Regions from separate parts of the Pseudomonas sp. C2.3V genome, predicted to be linked through region 3. Evidence: predicted binding sites of a transcription regulator. Region 3 holds the regulator's gene; each other region holds the start of a gene.
The links. The regulator sigma-54, encoded in region 3, starts transcription at its own class of promoters, with help from an activator protein. The targets are predictions, from matches to a motif close to ANTGGCATNNANNTTGCTNT.

Region 1 (4,491 bases), 630 kb from region 3:
TGCATAGGTCTGGTTTGCAGAGCAGAACCCTACAAGCGTTATCAGTAATGAGATGTGGCGTCTGTTCATGCGTCGAGAAACTGTCTTCGGCGGTTCATGAATCTACCTAAGCAATCCCTGTGCCGTCTTCTGTCATCCGATAGGCCGGCCTTTTCAGGAGTTCACAAATGGCTGGCGTATTAGATGCAGTCAACCAGCGTACTCAGTTGGTCGGGCAGAATCGGCTGGAACTGCTGTTGTTCCGTTTGGACGGCCCGCAGCTTTATGGAATCAACGTCTTCAAGGTAAGGGAAGTGCTGCAGTGCCCTAAACTTACCGTGATGCCGAAATCCAGTGCTGTCGTACGTGGCGTTGCAAGTATTCGTGGTGGCACCTTTCCGATCATGGACTTGGCGCTGGCAACGGGTCGCCGTGGTCTGGATGATCTGACGAACAGCTTCGTCATCATTACAGAATACAACACCAAGGTTCAGGGCTTCCTGGTGCGCTCCGTCGAGCGAATCATCAATATGAACTGGGATATGATCCAACCGCCACCCAAGGGAACCGGTCGTGATCATTACCTGACGGCTGTTACGCGTGTCGATAATCAGCTGGTTGAAATTATCGACGTGGAAAAAATCCTTTCAGAAGTAGCGCCTTCGGTCGAAACCATTTCGGAAGGTGTTATTGACACGGTTGTTCAGGCAAAAGCCGTTACCAAGCATGTGCTGATCGTCGATGACTCGTCTGTGGCACGTAAGCAGGTGAGCCGCTGTCTGGGAACCGTTGGAGTGGAAGTAACTGCGCTCAATGACGGACGTCAGGCGCTGAATTTCCTGAAGGACATGGTCGATAATGGTGAAAAGCCGGAGCGGGAGTTGCTCATGCTGATCTCTGATATCGAGATGCCTGAAATGGACGGCTATACTTTGACGGCAGAAATCCGTAACGACCCCCGGATGAGCAACCTCCATATCCTTCTTCATACCTCGCTGTCTGGTGTATTCAACCAGGCTATGGTTAAGAAGGTTGGAGCTAATGATTTCCTCGCTAAATTCCGCCCCGATGATCTTGCGTCCCGGGTTATTGAGCGTATCAAGGCAGCCGATGAAGGCTGAGATGATCAACGCTCTTCTTTTCTGATTCAGGAGCAGAACGGAAGTGTCAGCAGTTAATGCAGATTTTATGCAGTTCCGTGTCTTTCTTGAAAAGACGTGTGGAATCCTGCTTGGTGATAATAAACAGTATCTGGTTTCCAGCCGCCTCAACAAACTGATGGAGGCGGAAGGAATCAAGTCGTTGGGAGAGCTGGTGCAGCGTATCCAGACCCAGCCACGCAGCGGACTCAAGGAGAAGGTCGTCGATGCGATGACGACCAATGAAACCCTATGGTTTCGTGATACCTACCCGTTTGAGGTTCTGAAGAATCGCCTGTTACCGGAGTTGACCAAAGCCAACCCTGGACAGCGACTGCGTATCTGGTCGGCAGCCTGCTCGTCGGGCCAGGAGCCTTACTCGCTATCGATGACCATAGACGAGTTTGAGCGTAGCAGCCCAGGCCAACTACGCAGCGGTGTCCAGATCGTGGCAACAGATTTGTCCGGTGTAATTTTGACAGCGGCTAAATCGGGTGAGTATGACTCACTGGCAATCGGGCGTGGCCTTTCCCAGGAAAGACTGCAACGTAATTTTGACGTGGTTCCGCCGAATCGGTGGTCAGTAAAGCCCGCTATTAAAAGCCGCGTTGAATTCAGAGCGCTCAATCTGTTGGACAGTTATGCCAGCCTGGGCAAGTTCGACATGGTCTTTTGCCGCAACGTGCTGATTTATTTCTCGGCTGATGTAAAGAAAGATATCCTGACGCGTATTCACGGCACGCTCAAACCGGGAGGCTACCTGTTCCTGGGGGCGTCGGAAGCCTTGAACGGGCTGCCGGAACTCTATCAGATGGTCCAGTGTAATCCTGGCATCATTTACAAAGCGAAATAAGCCAAAGGCCCGACATGTCGGGCCTTTTCTTTTCCTGTCTTGCCATCCTTCCTGTCAAAGTTTTGCCGTCATCCTTGCCGCTTGCCCCTTCAAATACGGAAAAACCTTGCCGCTTTTGGCGCCGTAGCGCGCCTTGTTTTGTTAACTTATTGATATTTAAGGTTTTTAATAGTTGGCATGTGCATTGCTAAAGGGAGATAGCCCTTCTGGCAATAGGTTCATGACCATGAGTATCAGTTTCGATAAAGCATTGGGTATCCATCAGCAGGCGTTGAATTTCCGTTCTCAACGCGCCGAAGTGTTGGGCAACAACATTGCTAACGCCGACACGCCTGGATACAAGGCGCGCGATCTGGATTTCTCGGCCGTTCTGGCAGAGCAAGCCAACAAGTCGTCGCATAGCAAATTCAACCTTGATACGACCAACACTCGTCATATCGAGGCTGAAGGTTTCGGTGATCTGTCAGCGGATGCTGCGATGCGCTATCGCATACCCACTCAGCCTTCGCTGGATCAGAACACTGTAGATGAGCAAGTAGAGCAAGCCAATTACGCAGAAAACTCTGTGCAGTTCCAAGCCAGCTTCACGTTGCTTAACAACAAATTCAAAGGGCTCATGTCTGCCCTTCGTGGAGAGTAACCATGTCCCTGAGTAATGTATTCAACATTGCTGGTACAGGTATGAGCGCACAGACCACGCGCCTGAATACCATCGCCAGTAACATTGCTAACGCCGAAACCGTTTCGTCCAGCGTGGATGAGACCTACCGTGCCCGTCACCCTGTGTTCGCAACCATGTTGAACCAGGCGCAGAACGGTGGCAGCGCTTCTCTGTTCGATGAGCAGGGCGAGGCTGGAACGGGTGTGCAGGTACTGGGCATCGTTGAAGACCAAAGCAATCTTGAGGCCCGTTACGAGCCCAATCATCCGGCTGCTGATAAAGACGGTTATGTGTACTACCCGAACGTCAATGTCGTGGAAGAGATGGCGGACATGATTTCGGCAAGCCGTGCATTTCAGACCAACGCTGACATCATGAACACTGCCAAGCAGATGATGCAGAAAGTCTTGACGTTAGGTCAGTAAGCGGAGATCACGCATGTCCACTATCAATACGAATACCAATAACGCAGGCGTTGCAGCATCGGCATTGACAAGTCTTACGAGCACTTCGTCAAAGGATGCTACTGCGTCTACCGATAAGAAAGGCAGTCTGGGAAAGGATGACTTTCTGCAGCTGCTGGTCACTCAGCTCAACAACCAGAACCCGCTAAGCCCTCAGGACAATAGTGAGTTCGTCGCTCAGCTGGCCCAGTTCAGTAGTGTTGAAAGCCTGCAGAACTTGAACTCTGCAGTTAACGGCATCGCAGGTACCTATCAGTCTTCGCAAGCGCTGCAGGCGTCGTCACTGGTGGGACGCTCCGTGATCGCCCAGACGGGGTCGTCCATGGTGGATACCTCGAAGAGTTTCAATGGCTCGCTGGTCATGCCAGCGGCTGGTAAGGATGTCACTGTCGGCGTGTACGACAGTGCAGGTTCGCTGGTCAAGACCATCGACCTGGGCGTAGCCAAGGCAGGCACTACCGATTTCATCTGGGATGGTACAGATGCGAAAGGTAATAAAGTTGATGCGGGAATTTATAGCTTCAAGGCATCTGCCGATATCGATGAAACGCGGCAAGCCCTGACTACTTATCTGCCGGCCACCGTCAATAGCGTAACGCTGGGACAGGATGGCGGTGAAATGCAACTTAACCTGGCTGGGCTGGGCAGCGTGACGCTGTCGCAAGTTCAGATGATTGGTCAGTAAGCCGGCAGTCCGGCAGAGGAAAGAATTATGTCATTCAATGTTGGTCTGAGCGGTCTGAAAGCAGCAAGCACTCACCTGAACGTTACCGGTAATAACATTGCCAACGTAGGCAGCACCGGCTTCAAGGCATCCCGTGCCGAATTTGCCGATATCTATGCAACGTCGATGTTTGGTGTAGGCAATAACACCACAGGCAGCGGCGTCTTGACTGCCAATATTTCCCAGCAGTTCACGCAGGGCACAATCAGCAAGACCGGCAATAGCCTGGACATGGCCATTAACGGTAATGGCTTTTACATCATGAGCAACAACGGTACGGAGACCTATACTCGTAACGGTACGTTCAGCACGGATAAAGAAGGCTATATCGTTGACAATTCGGGCAACCGTCTCCAGGGCTATCGTGCTGATATCGATGGTAATATTGTGCCCGGCGCGGTGACTGACCTTGTGGTCGATACGACCAACCAGCTGCCTAAAGCCACGACTGCCGTAGCACAGACGCTGACCTTGAACTCAAGCTCGACGGTACCGACGTCCACTACATTCGATCCTAATCTGGCTTCTAGCTACAACTGGTCTACCTCAGTCAGTGTGTTCGATACTCAAGGTAACGAGCACAACATGATGCAGTACTTCGTCAAGAATGATACAAACCAGTGGACCATGTATGTAACGGTTGACGGTCGTAACCCTGCAGATCCAGCCTC
Region 2 (4,491 bases), 2.3 Mb from region 3:
TCCTTTATATCGACAAAGCGCCCGAATTCTTATTACACGGTGCTCATTTTTTTGCACGGCGAAAAGCCTACCTGTCGGCCTTACCTACCGCTTACCTGATTGACTCAAAAAGCCCTTTCGCTTGGCTTAGACCTCTGTAGAATGCCGCCGCCCAAACCTTGGCTCTGTTCTTGCTAGACGGGGAAAAGCCTGACCGAGCGGACAGGTTTGGAGCGTTTATTACTAAAAACGACTTTTCTCTAGGAGCAGACAATGAGCCGCGCCCTTTCTTCCGTTGTATTAGCCAGCGGCCTGTTGTTAACAGGAAATGCTATGGCTGATGGCATGTTACATTGGCAGGACAATAGCCTTACCTACCTATATGGGCAAAATTACAAGGTTGATCCTGATACCCAACAAACGATCACCTTTGAACATGCCAGTGACTGGTCATGGGGCGATATCTGGTTTTTTGTCGATAACAGTTGGTACAACGGTGTCGGGCGCTCCAACGCCAATGGCCATCACAGTTACTATGGCGAATTCAGCCCTCGCTTCTCGCTGGGTAAGCTGACGGGTACCAAATTAGAGCTTGGCCCGATCACTGATGTGCTGCTGGCCACTACCTATGAGTTTGGTGAAGGTGATGTCGATAGCTACCTGATCGGCCCTGGTTTCGATCTGAAGGTGCCCGGCTTCAATTTCTTTACTCTGAACTTCTACTATCGCAAGCCTGAAGGTAGCCGGGTTCGCTCAGGCGCCTGGCAGGTTACGCCCGCATGGTCCATTACTTTGCCGGCGGGGACTTCAGATATCCTGTTTGACGGCTATATCGACTGGGTCGTTAATAATAGAAACGATAACAAAACTCCTAGTCGCAGCTATCACGCCAATTTCCACTTCAACCCACAGATCAAATATGACCTTGGCAAGGCGATGGGCTACGAAGCCAAGCATATGTATGTAGGGGTGGAGTACGATTACTGGTCTGACAAATACGGCATCAAAGACAGCCACGCTTTTCGCACGGACCAAAATACTTTTAGCGTGATAGCCAAATATCATTTCTAAGAGCTTAGGCGCAGTGCCTATTTGATGCGCTGCGCCTGCTTATGCTACTCATTTTATCAAGCGCCGCTCTCGAAACGCGGCACTCCTGAGGCCCTGACTGGCTTCATGAATACCATTGCCCAGCGGGTCAGCTTGCCCAAGGCCAACGTACATTACTGTTTCAATAACACGTTAGGCTTCATATGGCTCTGCTGGCCAATATCCTTGAGCTCTGGCAGTACATTTAACACGCTTGCGTTTAAAGAGCATCCTGCCGAAGCATTGGCTCGCTACATTCAAGCCAAAACGACGCTTTCTCGGCGTATCTTCTAGCCTCGTGTATTTTTGCCGTGGAAATTGTTGGTGACGGTACTTACCTGTATGAATATTTCGATCAGGACTACCGGTACTGGTTTAGGCAGCGGGCAGCTGTCTTTGAAGCATGGATCAAACACGGCAAAATGGATCCCGTTGACCCTGTACATCTTATTTTCGTGTTACGGGGCAGCACTTAGCACTATGCTGACTTTTCCAGCCGACTCTGCCATGTGACAGGACGCAACCAATTGACTGACCAGGATTTCGAGGCAGCGCCCCATACGTTGACTCATATCATATTCAAGGGCTGTAGCCTTCAGCTGCCGGCTCGCATATGAGCGAAACACTATTAGTTGAAGCGGTCTTTCAGGAAGAGATCCGCAAGAGTCGCTTTCAGGCTTTTGCTGCGCCTATTTCAAGTGCTGCCGATGCGCAGACTTTTATTGACCGGGTCAGCGACCCTGGCGCTACTCACAATTGTTGGGCCTGGAAGCTTGGCCAACAATATCGCTTCAACGACGACGGCGAGCCTGGCGGGACTGCCGGCCGCCCCATCCTAACGGCCATCGAAGGGCAGAACTGTGACCGTGTGGTTGTAGTGGTAACACGCTGGTTCGGTGGCATAAAGCTGGGAACAGGTGGATTGGTGCGTGCATATGGAGGCTGTGCTGCCAAATGCCTTCAACAGGCTGAGCGTGTGGAGTTGGTATCTCGAGTTCTGGTGGTCTGCCACTGCACTTATTCTGAGCTTCCCCTGCTCGAATCCAGACTACATGAGTTTGATGCTCTTCTAGACGACAAAGCATTCGGTGCCTCGGGTGTCGATATTCGCCTGGCTTTGCCGGAAGAGCGTCTTTCTCCTCTAGAGCGCTTTCTGGCAGATGTTAGCCGGGGCCGCATAGCGTTGCACCGCATCCAGGAATAAGACTACCCAAGCGAAGCGTATAGCTTCGCTCTTCACCGCTTCGAACGGCACAAGAATTGCTGCCTTATGGTGCGCAGGAGAGAGACCCTGCTCTGCAAGCGTGCAATTAAGGCTTGCGGGCTCGTCTTCTCTGCCATTTAACATCTGCACCTAACATCAAAGCATGTAAACCACGTCAGGCAAAATGCGCCATTTCAGTGCGCCGACCTTGAATACTGACTGCTTTTGGTGCCGTTATTCATTCTTGTGTAACTGCCAATCATGAACGAACTGCAAAGCGCCGTAAGCATACTAATCCACGGATCCAACACATTATTCATTCTGGTAGGCGCTGTCATGGTTCTGGCCATGCATGCTGGTTTTGCCTTTTTGGAAGTAGGCACGGTTCGCCAGAAAAACCAGGTAAATGCGCTATCAAAAATACTGGCTGACTTCGCCATTTCTACCCTAGCTTATTTTTTTATCGGGTATTGGATTGCCTATGGCGTCAACTTCTTTGGCCCGGCTGAAGCGCTAATGGCCGATAACGGCTACGCCTTGGTGAAGTTTTTCTTTCTGCTGACATTTGCAGCCGCTATTCCGGCGATTATTTCTGGCGGTATTGCTGAGCGGGCACGGTTTGCACCACAGCTCTGCGCAACGGCTCTAATCGTGGCTTTTATCTATCCGTTTTTTGAGGGAATCGTCTGGAATAACAACCACGGCGTACAAGCGTGGCTTGAAGCCTCTTTTGGCGCGAAGTTTCATGACTTTGCCGGATCGGTTGTGGTGCACGCCGTTGGGGGTTGGCTTGCATTGGGAGCCGTCCTGTTACTCGGCCGCCGTAACGGTCGTTATCGCGATGGGCGGCTGGTGGCGTTCCCTCCCTCCAATATTCCTTTCCTCGCACTTGGCTCATGGATTCTGATTATTGGCTGGTTTGGCTTTAATGTCATGAGCGCTCAGACACTGGACGGCGTGAGCGGTCTGGTTGCCGTAAATTCGTTGATGGCCATGGTAGGCGGTGTCGTGGCGTCGCTTATTTTTGGCCGAAACGATCCGGGCTTTCTACATAACGGCCCACTGGTTGGACTGGTCGCGGTTTGTGCCGGTTCGGATTTAATGCATCCTATTGGTGCATTGGCAACAGGCCTGGTTGCTGGGGGGCTCTTCGTATGGGCATTCACTGCCACCCAAGTGAAATGGAAAATCGATGACGTTCTGGGTGTCTGGCCTTTGCACGGCTTATGCGGCGTCTGGGGTGGTATCGCATGTGGCATCTTCGGGCAACCCATGCTGGAAGGCCGTGGAGGCGTAAGCCTTGTCAGCCAGCTGATTGGCACATGTATGGGCGTAGCGATTGCACTGGCAGGCGGACTAATCGTTTATGGCGTCATCAAGAAAGTGCTTGGTCTGCGTCTGACGCAAGAGGAGGAGTATTACGGAGCGGACTTATCCATCCACAGGATTTCTGCTACCAATCCAGAATAAGTGCTTGATTTCAAAGCGTGTATAGGATTAGCAGGCGCGTTGAGAGGCTCGACTTGCTCACACTTAACGTGGATGGGGCTGTGGATAAGCCAAGGATACATGTGCCAAACGCATATGTTGCGCGGCCCAGGGAAAATTGATCACTTTTTGATCACTCCATGACGGATTGCTCTTTTATCTTGCTCCCCTATAGATTTTCAGCCCTACCCTAGTGCTAATGGCCTACAGGCCTTCCCTTGCCTAGCCGTTTATTAGGAGTCTAGTAATCCCAATTGTTACTAAGAATATGGAAGGTCGAAAATAAGGTGCACTGAATTTTCAAGTTGCCACTTTCTGAACAATGCATGGAGCGGGCAAGCATTACCAAGCCCGCCCTCAGGATCAAAGACCTATGATTGTCAGCATAATAAAGGTCAGGAACAGTACAAAGTGAGTCATGCCTTCAATTGCATTGGTCTCACCGTCATTGAGATTGATGGCAGCAATGATGAGGGTGACACCCATCATGACCGTCTGCACTGGGGTCATAGCCATTTGCATAGGCTGCCCGGTATAAAGTGCAATGGCCTCAACAACCGGCACCGTTAGAATAACGGTGGAAAGCGATGCTCCCAACGCGATGTTGATAACAGACTGCATGCGGTTGGCCATAGCTGCACGCAAAGCAGTAAGAATCTCTGGACTAGCCGAGATAACAGCAACCACCAAGGCAGACACCATAGGCGGAACCGGCAGCCCTTCAAGACCAG
Region 3 (4,491 bases):
GGACGCACCCAGGCGCTCGAGTCGCTGCTTCAGGAATTTCACATTACCCATATTCGTGACAACCTAGGCATGAGCCTGTCGGGCGGTGAACGTCGTCGCGTCGAGATTGCTCGCGCCCTAGCCACGGCGCCCAAGTTCATTCTGCTGGATGAGCCCTTTGCCGGTGTCGACCCTATTTCAGTGGGTGATATCAAGCAAATCATTCGCCACTTGAAAGCCAAAGGCATTGGCGTTTTGATCACGGATCACAATGTTCGGGAAACCCTCACAATCTGTGAGATGGCTTATATTGTGAATGACGGACAGCTGATTGCTGAAGGCGATGCCGAAAGCGTGCTGGCCAACGACCTGGTTAAGGAAGTTTATCTGGGGCACGAATTCCGCCTCTAGGCAAAAGGGTAAAAACCAGGCATATAATTTGCTCATCCCTACCAAATTATCTGGTGGGCTCCGTGGCGCAGTTCGCGTCTGTAGATTAAGGTGCTAAGCCCGCAGCCATGAAACCATCGTTAGTTTTAAAGATGGGCCAGCAGCTGACCATGACTCCTCAGCTGCAACAGGCCATTCGATTGCTTCAACTTTCGACGCTTGATCTCCAGCAGGAAATTCAGGAAGCCCTGGAATCCAACCCCATGCTCGAGCGGCAAGAAGAAGGCGATGATTTTGATCACAGCGACCCGCTTGCCGATGGCGAGGAGCTATCGAATCCTGGTAGCCAGGAGGTTACGTTCAAGGATACGGCTCCCTCGATAGAGACCTCTGAGTCGGACGAGTCCGAATGGAGTGACCGTATCCCCAATGAGCTTCCCGTCGATACCGCCTGGGAAGATATCTATCAGACAAGCGCGAGCAGCCTTCCGAGCTCTGACGACGATGAATGGGATTTCACATCCAGAACATCGACAGGTGAAAGTCTGCAGAGCCATCTTCTCTGGCAACTGAATCTGGCCCCGATGTCGGACGTGGATCGCATGGTCGCCATGTCGATCATCGACGGCATCAATAATGATGGCTACCTCGAAGAATCACTCGAAGACATACACGCCTCGCTAGATCCTGAGCTTGAGGTAGAGATTGATGAAGTCGAAGTAGTTTTACGCCGTGTTCAACAGTTCGAACCGGCAGGCGTAGGCGCACGTAATCTCAAGGAATGCCTGCTGCTGCAACTCAATCAGCTTCCAGGCAAAACACCACGGCTGGCGGAAGCTAAGCGCTTGGTCACAGATTATCTGGACGTCCTAGGCAGCCGTGATTACAGCCAGCTCATGCGCCGCATGAAGATCAAGGAAGATGAGTTACGTGACGTAATCGAGCTGATTCAAAGCCTGCACCCCCGACCAGGCTCCCAGATCGAGTCAGGTGAAGCCGAGTACGTGGTTCCTGATGTCATCGTGCGCAAACACAATGACCGCTGGCTGGTTGAGCTGAACCAGGAGGCGGTGCCGCGGCTACGCGTAAACTCACAATATGCCGGTTTCGTGAAACGTGCCGACAGCAGTGCAGATAACACTTTCATGCGTAACCAGTTGCAGGAAGCTCGCTGGTTCATCAAGAGTCTGCAGAGCCGTAACGAGACCCTGATGAAGGTTGCGACGCAAATCGTCGAGCATCAGCGTGGCTTTCTAGAGTATGGCGAAGAAGCCATGAAACCACTCGTACTTCACGATATTGCCGAGGCGGTTGGCATGCACGAGTCCACAATTTCTCGTGTGACCACCCAAAAGTATATGCACACGCCTCGTGGCATATACGAATTGAAATACTTCTTCTCCAGTCACGTAAGCACGGCTGAGGGCGGTGAATGCTCGTCGACCGCCATTCGCGCCATCATCAAAAAACTTGTTGCCGCCGAAAATGCAAAAAAGCCATTGAGCGACAGCAAGATCGCTGGTTTACTGGAGTCACAAGGCATACAGGTCGCGCGTCGGACTGTAGCCAAATACCGTGAGTCGCTGGGCATTGCTCCATCGAGTGAACGGAAAAGGCTGGTCTAGACTTTAGGCGGCTCGCCACGAGCGGACTGCGAGCGCGGGGGAAAGAGGCGCTTATCGCTCAACAGTGTTTCTTCGGCAGGCCTAATGCCTGCCTGTTACACCACGGCAATAAGGAGAACGCGGTATGCAAGTCAACATCAGTGGGCATCAACTGGATGTTACCGACTCCCTTCGCAGCTACGTTGGAGAAAAGCTCGCCCGACTTGAACGCCACTTCGATCGCATTACCAGTGCTCAGGTAATCATGCAGGTCGATAAACTGAAACAGAAAGTTGAAGCCACCTTGCATGTTGCAGGTGCGTCTGTCGTTGCAAATGCCGAACATGAAGACATGTACGCTGCCATCGACCTTCTCACCGATAAACTCGACCGCCAGTTGATCAAACACAAAGAGAAACAGCTCGAGAGGCAGCAAGGGTTGGGCGTCCGTTGAGACTTAACATCACCCTATGATTCGATTAGAAACCATTCTGACCCCTGGCCGCTCACACGTGAGCGTGCCAGGGGTCAGTAAAGAAAGCGTGCTTCAGCAGATTTCTGAAATTGCTGCGACTGACTTGCCAGGGCAAGACGCTCACTCAATTTTCGAAAGCCTCATGGCCCGAGAAAAGTTAGGGTCGACCGGTTTCGGCAATGGAATAGCTATTCCTCACTGCCGCCTGAGTGGCTCCAAGGAGCCTATTAGTGTGCTGTGCCACCTGCAAACACCGGTAGACTTCGACTCACTCGACGGAGCGCCAGTAGACCTTATTTTCGTCCTGCTCGTACCCGAAGCCGCTACCGAGCAGCATCTGGAGTTGTTGCGCCAGATTGCAGCCATGCTGGATAAGGCTGAAATCCGCGACCGACTGCGCCATGCAACTACTAGCAATGGGCTCTATCAAATAGTTATCGACGCCCAAAGCGGTCATTAACATGCATCTGATTATCGTCAGTGGACGCTCCGGATCTGGCAAAAGCACAGCACTAGATGTGCTGGAAGACAACGGCTTTTATTGCATCGATAATCTACCTGCCGGTCTTTTACCGGACCTGTCCGAGCGCGCCCTGACTGAATCCGAAGGGGCTCAGTCTCAGATAGCCCTGTCTATCGACGCCCGCAACCTGCCTAGCCAGCTACAACGCTTTCCCGAGCTGCTTGAGCAAGTCAGATCACGCCATATCCGTTGCGATGTGCTGTATCTGGATGCAGATGATCAGACACTGCTCAAACGGTTCTCGGAAACCCGCCGTCGTCATCCGCTTACGAGCGAGTATCGTTCGCTGGCTGAAGCCATCGAGGATGAGCGTCAGCTGCTGATGCCTATTGCCGATCTGGCTGACCTGAAGATCGACACCACTCATCTGAATCTTTATCAGCTCAAGGATATGATCAAGCTACGCTTGCTCAATGCACCTGAGCCTGGCACTGCGTTTCTAATCGAGTCGTTCGGTTTCAAACGGGGCCTGCCGGTTGATGCAGATATGGTTTTTGATATCCGCTTCCTGCCCAATCCCTATTGGAAAGCAGAGCTCAGGGAGCTTTCAGGTCTAGATCAACCCGTGATCGAGTATCTGGAGGAGCAAACCGAGGTCGAAGAGCTCTACCAAGACATCTATAATTACCTGTCTAAATGGCTGCCCAATTTCGCCGCTAACAATCGCTCTTATGTAACGATTGCGATTGGCTGTACGGGAGGTCACCACCGCTCGGTTTACATTGCCCAGCGACTGGGAACAGCTCTCAAATCAAAACTGAAAAAAGTCCAGATTCGCCACCGCGACCTACCTGGACAATAGCGATTAAGGACACTCAACGTAATGCCCGCCCAAGAAATCACCATCATCAATAAGCTAGGGCTGCATGCACGCGCAGCGGCCAAGTTCGTCGGTGTGGCTGGGCGCTTTCCGTGCGAAGTCAGAGTCGGTAGAAGCCCTGAAAGCACAATCGATGGGAAAAGCATCATGTCTGTCATGATGCTGGCTGCTGGCAAAGGCACGATGCTTCACTTGGCAACGGAAGGCGAACAGAGCGAAGAAGCCTTGCAGGCATTGATTGAATTGATCAACAACCGGTTCGACGAAGGCGAATGATCGCCTACGCTCCCCTACCCTAATGCGGTATCCATTACCATCATCAGACAAAAACCAATGCCGAGCCCGACGGTGGCAGCACTGCGGTGACCCTTTTTAAGGTGCGCCTCAGGAATGACTTCGTGGGTTACGGCAAACAGCATGGCACCTGCTGCCAGCGACAGCCCCCAGGGCAGCATCATCTGACTGAAATTGACCAGCCAGGCGCTAATGACTGCGAAAAGCGGCTCAACCAGCCCTGAGGCTGCGCCAATGCCCACCGCTTTATACCGGTTTACGCCCGCTCCAGCCAACACCAGCGCAATCACCATCCCTTCCGGAAAGTCCTGCAGGGCGATCCCAAGCGCCAGACTCTCTGCCCCATCAACAGCACCACCTGCGGCTACACCGACAGCCATTCCTTCGGGAATGTTATGAAGAATAA
Region 4 (4,491 bases), 1.7 Mb from region 3:
CAGCATCCGTACCGATCTCGCGCAGCGGACCCTTGGGTTTGGCCGTCGCGTCATGAACATAGCTGATCAAGGCACCCACAGAATTGCTGGGCGTCAGCTGCATATGGATCTCATGATGGTTACGGAACAGGGAAGACAGACTTTGATAGTTGAGCATGGCCACGCCGACTATAACCGCGGCGGTTAGGCCGCTGGCAATGGATTTGTTCAACAGCTCGCGCGGCCACCGGCGATACTGAACCGGTGTCCTCCAGAGCAGCCAGACCGGCAGCGCGCCGAGCAGAAGCAGATAGGCAGCCAGCTTGAATGACAGCAGATCCACCACTTCAGCCGTGTCAGTCTCCAGCGTGTTACGGAGCATCTCGGTATCGATCATGACACCGTACTGGTTCATGAAATAGGCAACCCCTGCGGCACTCAGAAAGAGCACACTTAGCAGCGGCTTGAAAACCCAGCGAAAGGCAAAAAAGGTCAGAATCAGGTTGAACGCTGCCAAGAACAGAACAGCCACTGCGCCCAAGGTGAGCACACCTTTCATATCGAGAGGTGTCACCACGTCGAACAGGTGAGTCCACAGTGGGACGTTGTAAAAAATCAGGAAAGCCGCACTCACGATCAGCGTGAGCCACTCGGGACGAACCGGTCTCAACTTCAGCATCTCGTACAACTCTTGAAATAAGATGACAAAAGTGTGGTGAGGGGCTCGTCAACGTTTCGTGAAGAAAGCCTTGTAAAAACGTTTCACTTAATTGCTTCTCAAACTGCCCCTCAAGGGTGTAAAAGAGAGAAGGAACCGTGATTCCAGACGGCATGCTTGCTAAGCTCCAAGCATAACCCTCAATAAGAAGATCATAGGGAGCTCCTCATGGCCCGCATCGAACTCAATCTTCCAAGCGACCAGTTTTATTTTACTACCCATCAAACGGTCCGCAGTACCGACATCAATGCCGGTGGCCACTTGAGTAACGAGTCGATGATTTCCATGATTTCAGAAGCTCGTACACGCTTCATGTTTTACTACGGTATCCGGGATGGTGCCGAGGATGGCATCGGCACCATGGTGACGGATCTTGCGACCGTTTATCTGGCTGAAGCCTTTGCGCGGGACAAGCTGCAATTTGACATTGGGGTCATGGACTTCAATAAATACGGGGGCGATATCATCTTCCGCATTACTCGGCCGGATACCGACACCACCATTGCGCTCGCCAAGTGCGGTTTTGTCTTTTACAACTATCGCGAAAAGCATATCGAGCCTATGCCCAAGCCTTTCCACCGTATTTTCCCCAAGGTTAATTGGGTCAGTGATCGGCCAGCGTCCAGCACGCAGAACGTCACGCCTATCAAGGAAAGTTCGCACGGATAATGTGCAATGCGCTTCAAAGTGGTGCAAAAAAGCTCAGAATAGTCAGGATCTCCTGACAAAAATAGAGCCAGGTCAGGCAGTTACATTCTTGGCACGTCCCCTGCTTAGTATCTAGGCAGACATCAAGCGCAGCCTTCAACGGCGAACGGCAGCGCTCCCCCGACAGGCCTATGCAGGCCGATAACGGGACCGGACAAAGGCGTCCTCGCATTCATGTGCGGGACGCCTTTTTTGTTGCCTCGATTTCAAGCACGCCCGGTGGGCAGCTTGCGGAGACGCCTGATGAAAAAGCTCAAGCTGGTACTGATCGGCAATGGCATGGCTGGGGTACGCACCCTGGAAGAACTGTTCAAACTCGCCCCTGACCTGTATGACGTAACAGTCTTTGGCGCAGAACCACACCCGAACTATAACCGCATCCTGCTATCCCCCGTTCTGGCTGGCGAGCAGACCTTTGAGGAGATCGTCCTGAACGACCTCAACTGGTACGCCGAGCACGCTATCGAGCTGCATCTCAATCGCAGGGTTACGGAAATCGATCGTCAGAACCGCCGCGTCATAGCCGAAGACGGCACCGTGGCAGAGTATGATCGACTCATCATTGCCACCGGCTCCAACCCCTTCATTCTGCCCATTCCGGGCAAGGATCTGGAGGGTGTGATTGGTTATCGTGACATTGCCGATACCCAAGCCATGATCGATACGGCAGCCACGCATCGCCACGCAGTGGTTATCGGCGGTGGCCTCCTGGGTCTGGAAGCGGCCAACGGCCTCAAGCTACGCGGCATGGACGTCACCGTCGTTCATATCGGTGACTGGCTGATGGAGCGCCAGCTGGACAAGACGGCTGGCAACCTTTTGCAGACCGCCCTGGAAAGCCGTGGCCTCAACTTTCTGCTGCCCAAGCAGACCGCCGAGCTGCTCGATGACGGCAAAGGTCGTGTCTGCGCCGTTCGTTTCGCCGATGGTGATCAAATACCTGCTGATCTGGTCGTGATGGCTGCCGGCATTCGTCCCAACTATACGCTGGCTGAATCAGCCGGATTGACCTGTAACCGCGGCCTGACCGTCGACGATACGATGCGCACTTCAGATCCAGACATCTTCGCCGTAGGAGAATGCGCAGCGCACCGAGGCATTGCCTATGGCCTGGTAGCCCCCTTGTTCGAACAGGCCAAGGTGTGTGCCAATCATCTGGCCCTTCAGGGCACCGCCGAATATCACGGCTCGGTGACGTCTACCAAACTCAAGGTTACGGGCATCGACCTGTTTTCTGCCGGGGACTTCATGGGCGGTGAAGGCTGTGAGGAGATCACCCTCTCCGATCCTATTGGCGGTATCTACAAGAAACTGGTGATAAGAGACGACATTCTCGTCGGCGCGTGCCTGTACGGCGATACGGCAGATGGCGGCTGGTACTTTCGCCAGATTCGTGAGAATCACAACGTCAGCGAAATCCGTGACCTGCTCATGTTTGGCGAGCATGCCATAGGCGATGCAGGCCATCAGGGGCAGGACAAGGCCATGCTGATGAGCGACGAAATGGAGGTCTGCGGATGCAACGGCGTCTGCAAGGGCACTATCGTCAAGGCCATCACTGAAAACAACCTGCTCTCCGTGGATGAGGTGAAAAAGCACACCAAGGCGGCCAGCTCCTGCGGCTCCTGCACCGGTCTGGTAGAGCAGATCCTGATCAATACGGTGGGCGGTGCGGCCGATGTGAAGCCCAAGAGCGAAAAACCGGTATGTAACTGCACTGACCATACCCATGGCTTCGTTCGTCAGGCCATCCGTGAGCAGCACCTGACGACCATTCCCGAAGCCATGACGGCCCTGGGCTGGAAAACGCCTAATGGCTGCGCCACCTGCCGCCCGGCACTCAATTACTACCTGATCTCCACGTGGCCGAGCGAAGCCAAGGACGATCCGCAGTCCCGCTTCATCAACGAACGCGCACACGCCAACATTCAGAAAGACGGCACCTATTCGGTTATTCCCCGTATGTGGGGCGGCGTAACCAGCGCAGCGGAACTGCGTCGTATCGCGGACGTGGCCGACAAATATAAGGTGCCCATGGTGAAAGTCACCGGAGGCCAGCGCATCGACCTGCTGGGTATCAAGAAGCAGGATTTGCCCGGGGTCTGGAAGGATCTGGACATGCCGTGCGGCCATGCCTATGGCAAATCCATCCGCACCGTGAAGACTTGCGTGGGCAGCGAGTTCTGCCGCTTTGGCACCCAGAACTCGACCCAGATGGGAATTGATCTGGAACATGCCCTGTTCGGCATGTGGTCACCGCACAAGGTCAAGCTGGCCGTCTCCGGGTGCCCGCGCAACTGCGCCGAATCCGGTATTAAGGACGTGGGCATCATTGGTGTGGACTCCGGTTGGGAGTTGTATATCGGTGGTAATGGCGGCATCAAGACCGAAGCTGGCGAATTCTTTACCAAGGTGAAAACGGCTGAAGAGGTCATGGAGTACAGCCTGGCCTTTATCGAGCTGTACCGCCAGGAGGCCTTCTACCTCGAACGGACCGTGCACTACATGCAGCGCGTGGGCCTTGAGCACATCAAGACTGCCATTCTGGACGATGCCGAGCGGCGCAAAGACCTCTATCAGCAGCTGATGTTCGCCCTGTCGCTGGAACAGGACCCCTGGAAGGCGCGCATCGAACAGACGGCGCTCAAGAAGGAATTCGAACGGATTCCGGTGGCGGCGCTATAGACGTCTCTTGATCGATGGGTATCGCTTCGCTCACTACCCTCCTGCGGAGCGGCCCATCGCGTATCCCTTTTACGCGACTTGAACAGGATTACCTCATGAACTGGCTGAATATCTGCGCATTGACCGATATCCCTCAACTGGGCGCCCGGGTCATCGAAGGTCCCAAAGGCGACATTGCTCTCTTCCGCACGTCTTCTGACGATGTCTTTGCCCTGGATGATCGTTGCCCGCACAAGCACGGCCCGCTGTCTCAGGGCATCGTCTTTGGCAAGACCGTGGCCTGCCCATTGCACAACTGGCAGATTGCTCTCGACTCCGGTGAAGCCCTGGCCCCGGATGTAGGGTGCGCCCACCGTTATCCGGTCAGAGTAGAAGACGGACGCGTCTATCTCGCTCTGGAG

Region 1: flgB (flagellar basal body rod protein FlgB) is a predicted target of sigma-54. The motif match lies at 2,143-2,162, and genes of this name have one in related genera.
Region 2: AC4LF3_RS15605 (ammonium transporter) is a predicted target of sigma-54. The motif match lies at 2,316-2,335, and genes of this name have one in related genera.
Region 4: nirB (nitrite reductase large subunit NirB) is a predicted target of sigma-54. The motif match lies at 1,454-1,473, and genes of this name have one in related genera.

Annotation. Positions count from the first base shown of each region.
Region 1 is NZ_JBZUBN010000001.1:1,631,996-1,636,486, forward strand. It holds gene flgA (flagellar basal body P-ring formation chaperone FlgA) at 1-69, opposite strand, end outside; gene AC4LF3_RS07705 (chemotaxis protein CheV) at 168-1,100, shown strand; gene cheR (protein-glutamate O-methyltransferase CheR) at 1,144-1,971, shown strand; gene flgB (flagellar basal body rod protein FlgB) at 2,198-2,611, shown strand; gene flgC (flagellar basal body rod protein FlgC) at 2,614-3,057, shown strand; gene AC4LF3_RS07725 (flagellar hook assembly protein FlgD) at 3,071-3,781, shown strand; gene flgE (flagellar hook protein FlgE) at 3,809-4,491, shown strand, end outside.
Region 2 is NZ_JBZUBN010000001.1:3,257,877-3,262,367, forward strand. It holds gene AC4LF3_RS15590 (outer membrane protein OmpK) at 253-1,050, shown strand; partial or broken gene AC4LF3_RS15595 (TetR family transcriptional regulator C-terminal domain-containing protein) at 1,156-1,685, shown strand; gene AC4LF3_RS15600 (IMPACT family protein) at 1,682-2,272, shown strand; gene AC4LF3_RS15605 (ammonium transporter) at 2,534-3,742, shown strand; gene AC4LF3_RS15610 (calcium:cation antiporter) at 4,124-4,491, opposite strand, start outside.
Region 3 is NZ_JBZUBN010000001.1:1,002,281-1,006,771, reverse strand. It holds gene lptB (LPS export ABC transporter ATP-binding protein) at 1-390, shown strand, start outside; gene AC4LF3_RS04720 (RNA polymerase factor sigma-54) at 498-1,994, shown strand; gene hpf (ribosome hibernation-promoting factor, HPF/YfiA family) at 2,119-2,427, shown strand; gene ptsN (PTS IIA-like nitrogen regulatory protein PtsN) at 2,444-2,908, shown strand; gene rapZ (RNase adapter RapZ) at 2,910-3,773, shown strand; gene AC4LF3_RS04700 (HPr family phosphocarrier protein) at 3,795-4,067, shown strand; gene AC4LF3_RS04695 (ZIP family metal transporter) at 4,082-4,491, opposite strand, start outside.
Region 4 is NZ_JBZUBN010000001.1:2,728,412-2,732,902, forward strand. It holds gene AC4LF3_RS12955 (phosphoethanolamine transferase) at 1-658, opposite strand, end outside; gene AC4LF3_RS12960 (thioesterase family protein) at 866-1,366, shown strand; gene nirB (nitrite reductase large subunit NirB) at 1,649-4,090, shown strand; gene nirD (nitrite reductase small subunit NirD) at 4,186-4,491, shown strand, end outside.